3 regions of the Mesorhizobium sp. M1A.F.Ca.IN.020.04.1.1 genome follow, and region 1 is predicted to be linked to each of the others. Evidence: predicted binding sites of a transcription regulator. Region 1 holds the regulator's gene; each other region holds the start of a gene.

What was found. The regulator PhoB, encoded in region 1, activates phosphate uptake and scavenging genes when phosphate is short. The targets are predictions, from matches to a motif close to TGTCATNNANCTGTCAT.
Region 2: the regulator PhoB is predicted to act here: its motif matches at 1,531-1,547, upstream of EOA49_RS03780 (alkaline phosphatase).
Region 3: the regulator PhoB is predicted to act here: its motif matches at 1,846-1,862, upstream of EOA49_RS19565 (DUF1045 domain-containing protein).

Annotation. Positions count from the first base shown of each region.
Region 1 is NZ_RZSN01000005.1:39,751-43,531, reverse strand. It holds gene pstA (phosphate ABC transporter permease PstA) at 1-365, shown strand, start outside; gene pstB (phosphate ABC transporter ATP-binding protein PstB) at 362-1,165, shown strand; gene phoU (phosphate signaling complex protein PhoU) at 1,186-1,890, shown strand; gene phoB (phosphate regulon transcriptional regulator PhoB) at 1,910-2,599, shown strand; gene EOA49_RS02560 (ROK family transcriptional regulator) at 2,916-3,781, opposite strand, start outside.
Region 2 is NZ_RZSN01000009.1:3,152-6,932, reverse strand. It holds gene EOA49_RS03790 (TetR/AcrR family transcriptional regulator) at 1-121, opposite strand, end outside; gene EOA49_RS03785 (MFS transporter) at 200-1,483, shown strand; gene EOA49_RS03780 (alkaline phosphatase) at 1,619-3,190, shown strand; gene EOA49_RS03775 (hypothetical protein) at 3,289-3,573, opposite strand; gene typA (translational GTPase TypA) at 3,768-3,781, shown strand, end outside.
Region 3 is NZ_RZSN01000100.1:4,315-8,095, forward strand. It holds gene EOA49_RS19560 (alpha-D-ribose 1-methylphosphonate 5-triphosphate diphosphatase) at 1-1,068, opposite strand, end outside; gene EOA49_RS19565 (DUF1045 domain-containing protein) at 1,099-1,806, opposite strand; gene iolB (5-deoxy-glucuronate isomerase) at 1,957-2,769, opposite strand; gene EOA49_RS19575 (hypothetical protein) at 2,784-2,996, opposite strand; gene iolE (myo-inosose-2 dehydratase) at 3,061-3,781, opposite strand, start outside.

The sequences.
Region 1 (3,781 bases):
TGAACCTTGTGCCCAACGCGCTGCGCGAGGCCGGCACCGCCATCGGCGCGCCGCGCTGGGTGGTGATCCGCTCGGTCGCCTATCGCGCCGCACTGTCCGGCATCGTCACCGGTATATTGCTGGCGATCGCCCGGATTTCGGGCGAGACGGCACCGCTGCTCTTCACCGCGCTCAACAACCAGTTCTGGTCGAGCAATCTCAACGCGCCGATGGCCAGCCTGCCGGTGACCATCTTCCAGTTTGCGCTGAGCCCTTATGAGGAATGGCAGCAACTGGCCTGGACGGGCGCACTGATAATCACCCTGACGGTTCTCGGGCTGAGCATCTTCGCCCGCAGCCTTACCGGACGCAGAGAGGACAGATGAAACCGATGTTGTCCACCGACCTGAACGTAGCCGAGACGACCGCCGAGAAGGCCAAGATCGAAGTCAAGAACCTCAACTTCTACTATGGCCAGTCGAAGGCGCTGAAGGACATCAACCTGTCGCTGCCCGAGCGCAGCGTCACCGCCTTCATCGGACCTTCGGGCTGCGGAAAGTCGACGCTGCTGCGCGTGCTCAACCGCATCTACGAGCTCTACCCGAAGCAGAGCGCCGAAGGCCAGGTGCTGCTCGACGGCAAGAACATCCTCGACCGCTCGCAGGACCTCAACCTGCTCAGGACCAAGATCGGCATGGTGTTCCAGAAGCCGACGCCGTTCCCGATGTCGATCTACGAGAACATCGCCTTCGGCGTCAGGCTGTATGAGAAGATCAGCAAGGCCGAGATGGACAATCGCGTCGAACAGGCGCTGAAGCGCGCCGCGCTGTGGAACGAGGTCAAGGACAAGCTCAACGCCAGTGGCCAGAGCCTTTCGGGCGGCCAGCAGCAGCGGCTCTGCATCGCCCGCACCGTGGCGGTGAAGCCGGAGGTCATCCTGCTCGACGAGCCGGCATCGGCGCTCGATCCGCTCTCGACCGCCAAGATCGAGGAGCTGATCGACGAGCTGCAGGCCGACTACACGATCGTGATCGTCACCCACAACATGCAGCAGGCAGCGCGCGTCTCGCGGCAGACGGCGTTCATGTATCTCGGCGAGCTGATCGAATTCGACCGGACCGAGAAGATCTTCACCTCGCCCCGCGAGAAGCGCACGCAGGACTACATCACCGGCCGCTTCGGCTGAGTTCATACGAGGACATAACCATGGCCCATACGGTCGCTTCCTTCGACGAGGATCTGAGGCAGATCAGCCAGCTTATCCGCGACATGGGCGATCTTGCCGGCTCGATGGTCGGCGCGTCGACCAAGGCTCTGCTGAATTCCGACAACGCGCTGGCGCAGCGCGTGGTCTCCGACGATGCCATCATGGACGCGCGCCAACGCGAGCTCGACGATCGCGCCGTCACGCTGATTGCCAAACGCCAGCCGATGGCCGACGACCTGCGCAGCGTCGTTGGCGCCATCCGCATGGCCGGCGATCTCGAGCGCATTGGCGACCTTGCCAAGAACATCGCTAAGCGCGTCGGCTCGGTCGGCGTCAGCGCCGCGCCGCGCGACCTTTCGCACTCCATCGATTCGATGGCGCAGCTGGTGCTGATCCAGGTGCAGGGCGTGATCGAGGAATACGCGGCCGGCGACGCCACGGCGCTCGCCAAGCTCCGCAACGACGACGAGCGCATCGACGTCAAATACACCGCCGTCTTCCGCGAGCTCCTGACCTACATGATGGAGGATCCGCGCAACATCACGGCTTGCACGCATCTGTTGTTCTGCGCCAAGAATCTGGAGCGCATCGGCGACCACGTCACCAACATCGCCGAGAACGCCTACTATGTGCTGACCGGCACGCAATTGCCCGCGAATCGTCCTAAGCAGGACGAGACGACGATGTCGGCGCCGGCGGCCTGACAGCGAAGGTGCCTGCTATATGATCGCGCCACGCATCATGGTGGTGGAGGACGAGGAACCGCTGGGGGTGCTGCTCCGCTACAACCTCGAATCCGAGGGCTATCAGGTCGAGGTGGTGACCCGCGGCGACGAGGCCGAGATCCGCCTGCAGGAGAATGTGCCCGACCTTCTGGTGCTCGACTGGATGGTGCCGGCGGTGTCCGGCATCGAGCTTTGCCGGCGCCTCAGGATGCGGCCCGAGACCGAACGCCTGCCGATCATCATGCTGACCGCGCGCGGCGAGGAAAGCGACCGGGTGCGCGGCCTCGCGACCGGCGCCGACGACTATCTGGTCAAGCCGTTCTCGACGCCGGAATTCATGGCCAGGGTCAAGGCGCTGCTGCGCCGCGCCAAGCCCGAGGTGCTGTCCAGCGTGCTCAAGGTCGGCGACATCGTCCTCGACCGCGAATCGCATCGCGTCTACCGCAAGAAGAGCGAGATCCGGCTCGGCCCGACCGAGTTCAGGCTGCTTGAATTCATGATGCGGCATCCCGGCCGGGTGTTCTCGCGCAGCCAGCTGCTCGACAATGTCTGGGGCGAGACGATCTATATCGACGAGCGCACCGTGGACGTGCATGTCGGACGCCTGCGCAAGGCGGTCAACAACGGCCGGATGCCGGACGTCATACGTACCATCCGTGGGGCGGGCTACGCGATCAGGGAAGATTAGATCCAGGGCATCGAAGGTCTGACGGGTTCTATCTGCGCTGGCGGGTTATCGAGACGCTGGTGCTTCGCCGTCCACGGGCGGAGCACGAAGCGTCGCGACGCGGCGCAGACCCGACGATCCACGCGACTTCGACGCGCCGCGGCGGTGCAGAAATTCTGCTCCGCTCATCCGACGATTGAGGTAATGGCATGGATTCCAGGGTCTCCGCGACGGAGCTTCGCTCCTGCTCCGCCCTGGAATGACGAAGCTGCGGGGCCTTCGCTAATCTCCGGCGTCTGCAGGACGCACAGAAGACAACGATCGCTATCGAAGCTGCTCAGGCCACGTTCTTGCCCGCTCTTGCCTGCACGCCCGGGGCGAAAATCTCCTGGTCGACGAAGGTCAGCGCGCGCACGGCGCAGCCTTCGCGGATCAGCGGCAATTCGTTCGGCTCGGTATCGAAGGAGATCGAGTTTGAATGCTGGCCTCCGGCGGTCTGGCCGATCGCCTCGCGCAGCGCCGGCTCGATCAGGTCAAAGGCGGCGGCGCTGACGCCGACCATGGCGACCGGCGCCGGGTCGATCAGCGCGAACAGGCTGCCAAGGCCGAAGCCCAGCGCCTCGCCGGCCCGGCGATAGGCCTCGCGCTCCGGGCCATCCGTCTCGCGCGCCTTGGCGGCGAGCGCCCGCATGTCGGCGTCGCCGACATCGACCGGCTCGGCGTCCTCGCTCATCTTCATGGCGCTGCGCCAGATGGCGTAGTTGCCGGCATAGGCCTCGACGCAGCCGCGGCGTCCGCAACGGCAAAGCGCGCCGCCCGGGCGATGGATCATGTGGCCGAACTCGCCGCCGGAAGAATGCGTGCCGGTGAACAGCTCGCCCTTCAGCACCAGGCCCATGCCGATGCCGTGCGAGAGCAGGATGGCGATGAAATTGTCGCGATAGCGGTCGGGATCGCGCCACTGCAGCGCCACCGCCATCATGTTGCAGTCGTTTTCCATGGTGGCCGGAATGCCGAATTCCTTTTCCAGGATGTCGGCGAAGGGAATGTCGGTCAGCGGCGTGATCGGCGACCATAGCATGGCGCGGGCATGGGAATCGGTGATGCCCTGGATGCCCATGGCGATGCGGGCGACGCTGCCGACGTCGAGGTCCGGGTCGTCCAACCGGCGCCGCACGATCGCCAAGCATTCGCCGATCAGCT
Region 2 (3,781 bases), on a different contig from region 1:
CCCGGATGCCTTCGCGATAGAACAGATCGCGCGCCACGTCGAGGATCTTGTCGGCAGCCTTCGGCGCCGGTGCCGTGCCGGCTCCGCTGATCGACGCTTCAATTTTATTGTCCGATGGCATTCAACAAACTCGCTTGACAATGTTACTGACCGGTACGTATGAATGGCGCCGCTCCATTGCAACGTACCGGTCAGTAACATGATAGCTCATTCCCGTCCCTTTGGCCAGCGCTACGCCTTCGTCGTCGTCGCAGTCATCTTCTTCTGCCTGCTGATCGCCGCCGGGCTTCGTTCCGCGCCGGCGGTCATGATGCTGCCGCTGGAAGAGAGCTTCGGCTGGCGGCGCGATGTCGTCTCGCTTGCCGCCGCTGTCGGCATCTTCCTCTATGGCCTCACCGGGCCGTTTGCCGCGGCGTTGATGGAGCGGATCGGGCTACGCCGCACGCTGCTTGCCGCGCTGCTGATCATGTCGGGTTCCACAGCGCTCAGCCTGCTGATGACCAAGCCGTGGCATCTGCTGCTCACATGGGGGGTATTTTCGGGCATCGGCTCGGGCGCGGTCGCCACCGTGCTCGGCGCCACCATCGTCAATCGCTGGTTCAAGACCAATCGCGGCCTGGTGATGGGGCTGATGTCCGCCTCGAGCGCGACCGGCCTGCTGGTGTTCCTGCCGCTGCTCGCCTCGTTGGCTCAGTCGGGAGGTTGGAAGCCGGTCGCCGTTGCCATCGCCATTGCCACGGCGGCTCTCGTGCCGCTGGTCTTTCTGCTGGTGCCGGAGCGCCCGGCTTCCATCGGCCAGGTGCGTTATGGCGCCGATGCCGACGACGTGCCGCCGGTGTCGCCGGCCGCGCAAGGCAATTTCCTGGCGCATACGCTGAACACGTTGCGCCGTGCCGCGGGAACCAGGGTGTTCTGGTACCTGTTCGCCACATTCTTCGTCTGCGGTTTCACCACAAACGGCCTCGTCGGCACGCACCTCATCGCCTTTTGCGGCGACATGGGCATCGGCGAGGTGCAGGCAGCCGGGCTGTTGTCGATGATGGGCATCTTCGACCTGATCGGCACGACGCTGTCCGGCTGGCTCACCGACCGTTTCGATCCGCGCAAGCTGCTTGGCGTCTATTATGCCGTGCGCGGCCTGTCGCTGATCTATCTGCCCTATTCCGGCTTCTCGGCCGTCAGCCTGGTCATCTTCGCCGTGCTCTATGGGCTCGACTGGATCGCCACCGTGCCGCCGACGCTCAGGCTCGCCAACGAAGCTTTCGGCGACCGCAGCGGCCCGATCGTGTTCGGCTGGATCGTCGCCGGCCACCAAGTGGGCGCCGCGGCGGCGGCGGCCTTCGGCGGCACGATGCGCGAATTGCAGGGCAATTACGAGCTTGCCTTCCTGATCGCCGGCATGACCGGCATAGCCGCGGCCTGTATTTCGCTCTTGATCAACACGAGCAAGCCGGCTTTTGAGCCGGAACCGCAGGCGGCGTAAGCGCGACTTCCCTTCTCCCGCAAGGGGAGAAGGGGAGAGCTGTGACCTGTTATCAAAATTTCATGGTTCCGATATGCGCCTGAAACATTGAGGCCGGAGGTTGGCGGTCCCGTTCAACGCCATCCGGAGACAGCCATGAACAAGCTCTCGTTAACCCGCCGCCCTTTCGTCACCTCGGCCAGCGCCTTTGGCCTAGTCGGCGCCTCCGGACTCGCGTTGCCTTACTATTCGCGCGCCAATCAGCGCCCGGCCTTCACCCACGGCGTCCAGTCCGGCGATATCGACGCCACCTCCGGCATGGTCTGGACCCGCACCGACCGGCCGGCGCGCGTGTACGAAGTGTCGACCACCGAAAGCTTCGTCGACGCCGTCAGGCTGGCGCCGCTCGATACCTCGCCCGCCAGCGACTATACGGTGAAGCGGCTGCTCACCGACCTCGCCGCCGACCAGGACATTTTCTTCCGGATGACGGCCGCCGATCTTTCCGACATCAACGCCATCTCCGAGCCGATCGTCGGCCGTTTCCGCACCGCGCCGGCGTCGAAGCGCGACGTGCGCTTCGCGTGGTCGGGCGACACCGCCGGCCAGGGCTGGGGCATCGACGAGACCGGCATGAAGACCTACTCCACCATCGCCAAGCACACGCCTGACTTCTTCCTCCATTCCGGCGACACGATCTATGCCGACGGCGCCATGAAGGACGAGGTCGACCTGCCCGGCGGCGGCAAGTGGAAGAACGTCGTCATGATCGACGGCAAGCGCAAGGTTGCCGAAACGCTGGACGAGTATCGCGACCAGTGGAAGTACAACATGATGGACAAGCACGTGCTCGCGCTTAGCGCCATCTGCCCGACCTTCTACCAGTGGGACGACCACGAGGTGGTGAACAACTGGTCGGATTCGAAGGACCTGACGACCGACAACCGCTACACGGAAAAATCCATCCCTGTGCTGGCGGCCCGCGCGGCGCGCGCCTTCCATGAGATGACGACCATCCGCTACGAACCTTCGGAACCGGGACGCGTCTATCGCAAGATCGCCCACGGGCCGCTGCTCGACGTGTTCTTCCTCGACATGCGCTCCTATCGCGGCCCGAACGGCCCCGACATGGAGGACACGCTGACGCCGAAGTCGCGCATGCTCGGCGAGCAGCAGACGCAGTGGCTGAAGCGCGAGCTGGCGAATTCCAAGGCGACCTGGAAGATCATCGCCGCCGACATGCCGCTCGGCCTCGTCGTCTGGAACGACGCGGCCAAAAAGGCCGGAGCCGAGGCGGTCAGCAACGGCGACAATGGCACGCCGAAGGGCCGCGAGCTCGAATTCGCCGACCTGCTGCGCTACATCAAGAACGCCGGCATCACCAACACGGTGTGGCTGACCGCCGACGTCCACTACACGGCGGCGCATTACTACAATCCAGACAAGGCGCAGTTCCAGGATTTCAACCCGTTCTGGGAATTCGTCTCCGGCCCGATCCACGCCGGTACCTTCGGTCCCAACGATCTCGACATGACCTTCGGGCCCGAGCTGAAGTTCATCAAAGCGCCGAGCGCCGAGCAGGGCCAGAACCTGCCGCCATCAGCGGGCCTGCAGTTCTTCGGCCTGGTCGACATTTCCGGCGCCACCGAGCAGCTAACGGTGCGGCTGATGGATCGCGACGACAACGAGCTCTACAAGGTCACGCTCGATCCGGTGCGGTCGGCTTAGGGTCGGCGCCAGGCAACCCTCTCTATCCTGCCGGACTGTCCGTCACGGCAGAGGAGGGTGTGCCGGAGTGCCACCTTTGTCAGATAGCCGTCGCAATATTAATCCGGATAGCAGGTCGCGGGAATGTTCGGCCAGACGGCGGTGTCGCAGTTGGCTGCCTTCTGGCGCTGCTTGAATGCGGCGCTGACCGGGCCGGTGACGATCGGGTCGACCCCGTCCGGGGCGTCGGCAAACATCTGCTGCGCGGTTTTGGCATCACGGGGCGAGGGGTCAGCTTCTCTCAGGGCAGCCGCCGACTGTGCGGCGCCAGCCGCAACAAGCACGCCAAGCGCTGCCCACGCGAAAACCGGACGCAATCTGGACATCTGATCGGTCATGAACATGAAATTGCCCGGCCCCTCAAAGGTTCCGCCTTGGTTAACAGAATCATTTCACACCAAGACGTTTAAGAATCAGTGACCATTTATTTGGGGCGGGGCCTCCCCTTTCGCAATTGCGAAAAACCTTGTATGAGCCGCCCAACCGAAAAAGGCGGCGCTTTCGGGCCTGCTGCCTGCAACGCTCCCGAGACCAGACAATGAACCTCCGCAA
Region 3 (3,781 bases), on a different contig from region 1:
GAGGTCGGCGCGCCGGCCGGGCTCGATGCCACCGCGATCGCTAAGGCCGACCGCTTCCGCTGGGTTCTTCGAGACCATGGCGACCGCCTGCGGCAGCGAAATGCCTTCCACGACATCGCCGAGGAAGAAGGCGGACTGGATCAGGCTGAAGGGGATATAGTCGGACGACAGGATGTCGAGCAAACCGTCGCCGGCAAGCGAGCGCGCCGACACATTGCCCGAATGCGAGGAGCCGCGCATGACGTTGGGCGCGCCCATCAGCACGCCGAGGCCTGCCGCCTTCGAGGCCCTCGCCGCCTCCTCGGTGGTCGGGAATTCGGCAACGCGCACGCCCTGCTCCACCGCCTCGTCGACATGGCCGGCCGTCGCATCGTCGTGGCTGGCAAGCACGATGCCGCGCTCGCGGCAGGCGGCGGAAATGAAGACGCGGTTCGGCCCGGAATTCTTGGCCGATTCCGCCATACGCTTCTCGCAGAATTTCTGGAAGTCGCGGTCGGTCAGCTTCAGCTTGCGCTGGTAGTAATAGGCGTAGGTCTCGAGATCGACGAACTGGCGCTGGCCCGGCGCGTGGTCCATCAGCGAGGCGAGCTTCACCCTGTCGTCGGTCTTGAAATTGGCGAAGGCCTCGAGGCAGTCCGGCGCCGAGACCTCGCAGCGCAGATGGATGAAGTGGTCGGCCCTGAGCCGATCCTGGCGCACGCTGTCCTCGATCGCGTCGGCGAGCTTGCGCACGTCGTCGGACTTCAGGTCGGCATCCTCGTCCATGCCGACACGCAAGGCGTCGAGCACCGTGGTGATGCCGGCGGTCGCCACCTGCGCATCGTGGGCGAGCACGGCGGCGATCGCGTTCCAGCGCACTTTCGGACGCGGCGCGTAATGGCCTTCGAGGTGATCGGTGTGCAGTTCTACGAGGCCCGGGATGATGTAGTCGCCGCCCATGTCCTCGCCGGTGCGGGCCGCACCCGGCTCGATCGCGGCGATCAGTCCATCGCGCAGCAGCAGCGAGCCCGCGACGATCTCGTCGGGCAGCACGATGCGGGCATTGTTCAAAACGGTCTCGGCGGTCATTTCAGCAGTCCTATCTGAGGCGGGCGGACATCAGGCGGTTTTTCTGGCCGGGCCGCGTCCAAGCACGTGGTGCGAGAGCACCATGAATGGCGCGCCCGGTTCGGTTTCGACGAACAGCGTCAGCGCATCCACCGGCACCGGACGCGGCAGCACATCCGCGAACAGGCTGTCGATTGCAGCGCGAAGGCGCGGGCTTTCCTGTGGCCCGACCCGTCCGGAGAGCGTCATGTGGAAGCGGAACGTCTCGAAGACGTAGGGATAACCCCACTGGCAGAGGTTGCGAAACTCATCCGGCTTCAGCGAGTCTGGGCTGCGGCGCTCGATCTCGGCCTCGGTCAGCGGCGCGCGGAAGCGGTCGAAAGCGCGCACGACCTCGCCGGCGAAACTGTTGAGCGGCTTGAAAGGACTTTCCGGCACCAGCGCGAAAAAGCCGTCGATCTGGCCGACGACCAGACGCGGGATGACGACTGGTGGCGTGGCCTCGGCGAAATCGTCGAGCGCCGCCCGCAGCGAGGCTTCCGTTTCGCTCGGCGCCAGCCGGAACGGCGCCTTCAGCGTCGCGTGGAAGCCATAGCGCCGTGCCGAGGCGGTGTGGAAGGCAACTTCCGCCGCCGACAGGTCACCCACACCCTCGACCGGCCGCGTCGGCGCGCCGAACGGGTCGCGCCCCAGCCAGTTGGCGGCGATCCGCGCCAGCGGCTCATCCTGCCTCGGGGTAAAGTAAATGGCATAGCGCATCGAAAATCCTCGTCAGACCCGCTGCCATAGGTGATTTCCATGACGGATTGACGAAGCTTTCATGGGTTTTCGAAGGCAACCCAGGCTCCGGCGGTCCTTAGCCGACGATTTTCCCGAACTGGACCAACAGGTTGAGCGCTATGAAAAATCTCACGCCTTCATCAGCCACTCATGCTCGGCGGCGTTGTGGAATTTCCATGTCCGCTTCGGGCCGGCCATGACGTTGAGATAATAGAGATCGTAGCCGTGGCAGGCCGCACACGGGTGGTAGCCCTTCGGCACCAGCACGACATCGCCGTCCTCGATCGCCATCGCCTCGTCCAGATCGCGCACTCCATTCCTGTCGGCGTCGGTGTAGACGCGCTGGAAGGCGAAACCCTGCGGCGGGTTGAGGCGGTGGTAATAGGTCTCCTCGAGATAGGACTCGGCCGGCAGATTGTCCTGGTCGTGTTTGTGCGGCGGATAGCTGGAGGTATGGCCGCCGGGCGTGATGACCTCGACCACCAGCAGCGAGTCGGCCGGCTTGCCCTCGGGCAGGATGTTGGTGACGTAACGGGTATTGGTGCCCTTGCCGCGCACTTCCTGACCGAGATCGTCGGGCGCAATGACGCGGGCGGGCAGGCCGCCGCCAAGACCGGGCGCCGAGCAGACCGCAAGCTCCAGTTCGGTGTCGGCGGTCACCGACCAGTCGGAGCCTTGCGGCACATAGACCGACCAGGGTTTGCCCTCGAAGGGCGACATGCGCTCACCGAGCAGGCCGAGATCCTTGCCGCCGGCCGCAGCCTGGCCCTTGCCGGTGACGAACACCAGGCAGACCTCGCGCTCGCCCGTCTTGCCGGCGGCCGTCTCGCCCGGCCGCAAGCGGTGGAGATCGAAACCCACGTAAGTCCAGCCCGCGCTTTGCGGGGTGACGTGGGCGACGTGGCCGTGGCCCTTGTCGGCCTTGACGAGCAGTTTCGACATTTTTGTCTCCTGGGTCATTCCTTCGGCTCGGCCGGAGGCTTGGGCTCCTCGGCCGGCTTGTAGAGGTAGAAGAACTGCCACACCGCGTAACCGGCGAAGCCGAGCGCGATTACCCCCCAGAACGGCGTGCCGGAGGCGAATTCGATCACCGACCAGATTAGGCAGACGGCGACGACGGCAATGCGCCGCCACAGCGGTCGGAAGAAGGGGTGCTCATAGTCTTTCATCGCGCCAATCCGGGACTTGTCCAAACGCATCAGATAGACCGAGCGGCCGGACGAATCCACTCGTTTAGGCCGGGAAGCCCTGCGTCTCGACCGTATAGCCGGCGGCCGTCATCACCCGCATCAGCTCCTTATGGCCGACCTCAGCCATCCTCAGCGGCGGGTTCTTTTTCGGATCCTGCTCGGCCTCGACCACGAACCAGCCTTCATAGCCGTAGTCGGCGAAGCGCTGGACGATCGCGCCGAAATCGAGCGAGCCGTCGCCGGGCACGGTGAAGGCGCCGAGCGCGACGGCATCGAGGAAGGACTGTTTCGTGCGGTCGAGCCCGTCGATCACGTTCATGCGCACGTCCTTCACATGGACGTGGTTGATGCGCTTGTGGTGGTTGTCGATGGCGCGCAACACATCGCCGCCGGCGAAGGCGAGGTGGCCGGCATCGAGCAGCAGCGGGATGCCCTCGCCGGAATGATGCATGAAGGAATCGAGTTCCGGCTCGGTCTCGATCACGGCCGCCATGTGATGATGGTAGGAAAGCGGCATACCCTGGTCGGCGCACCATTCGCCGAATTCGGTGACGCGGCGGCCATAGGCCTTCATCTCGTCGCCGGAAAGCCGTGGCTTGGTGGCAAGAGGCTTGGAGCGGTCACCCTGGATGGAGCGGCCGACCTCGCCATAGACTATGCAGGGCGCGTTGACCGCCTTGAACAGGTCGATCATCGGCTGGATGCGATCCTTGTTGCTTGCCAGGTCCTCATCGACCAGCGTGCCGGAGAACCAGCCGCCGCAG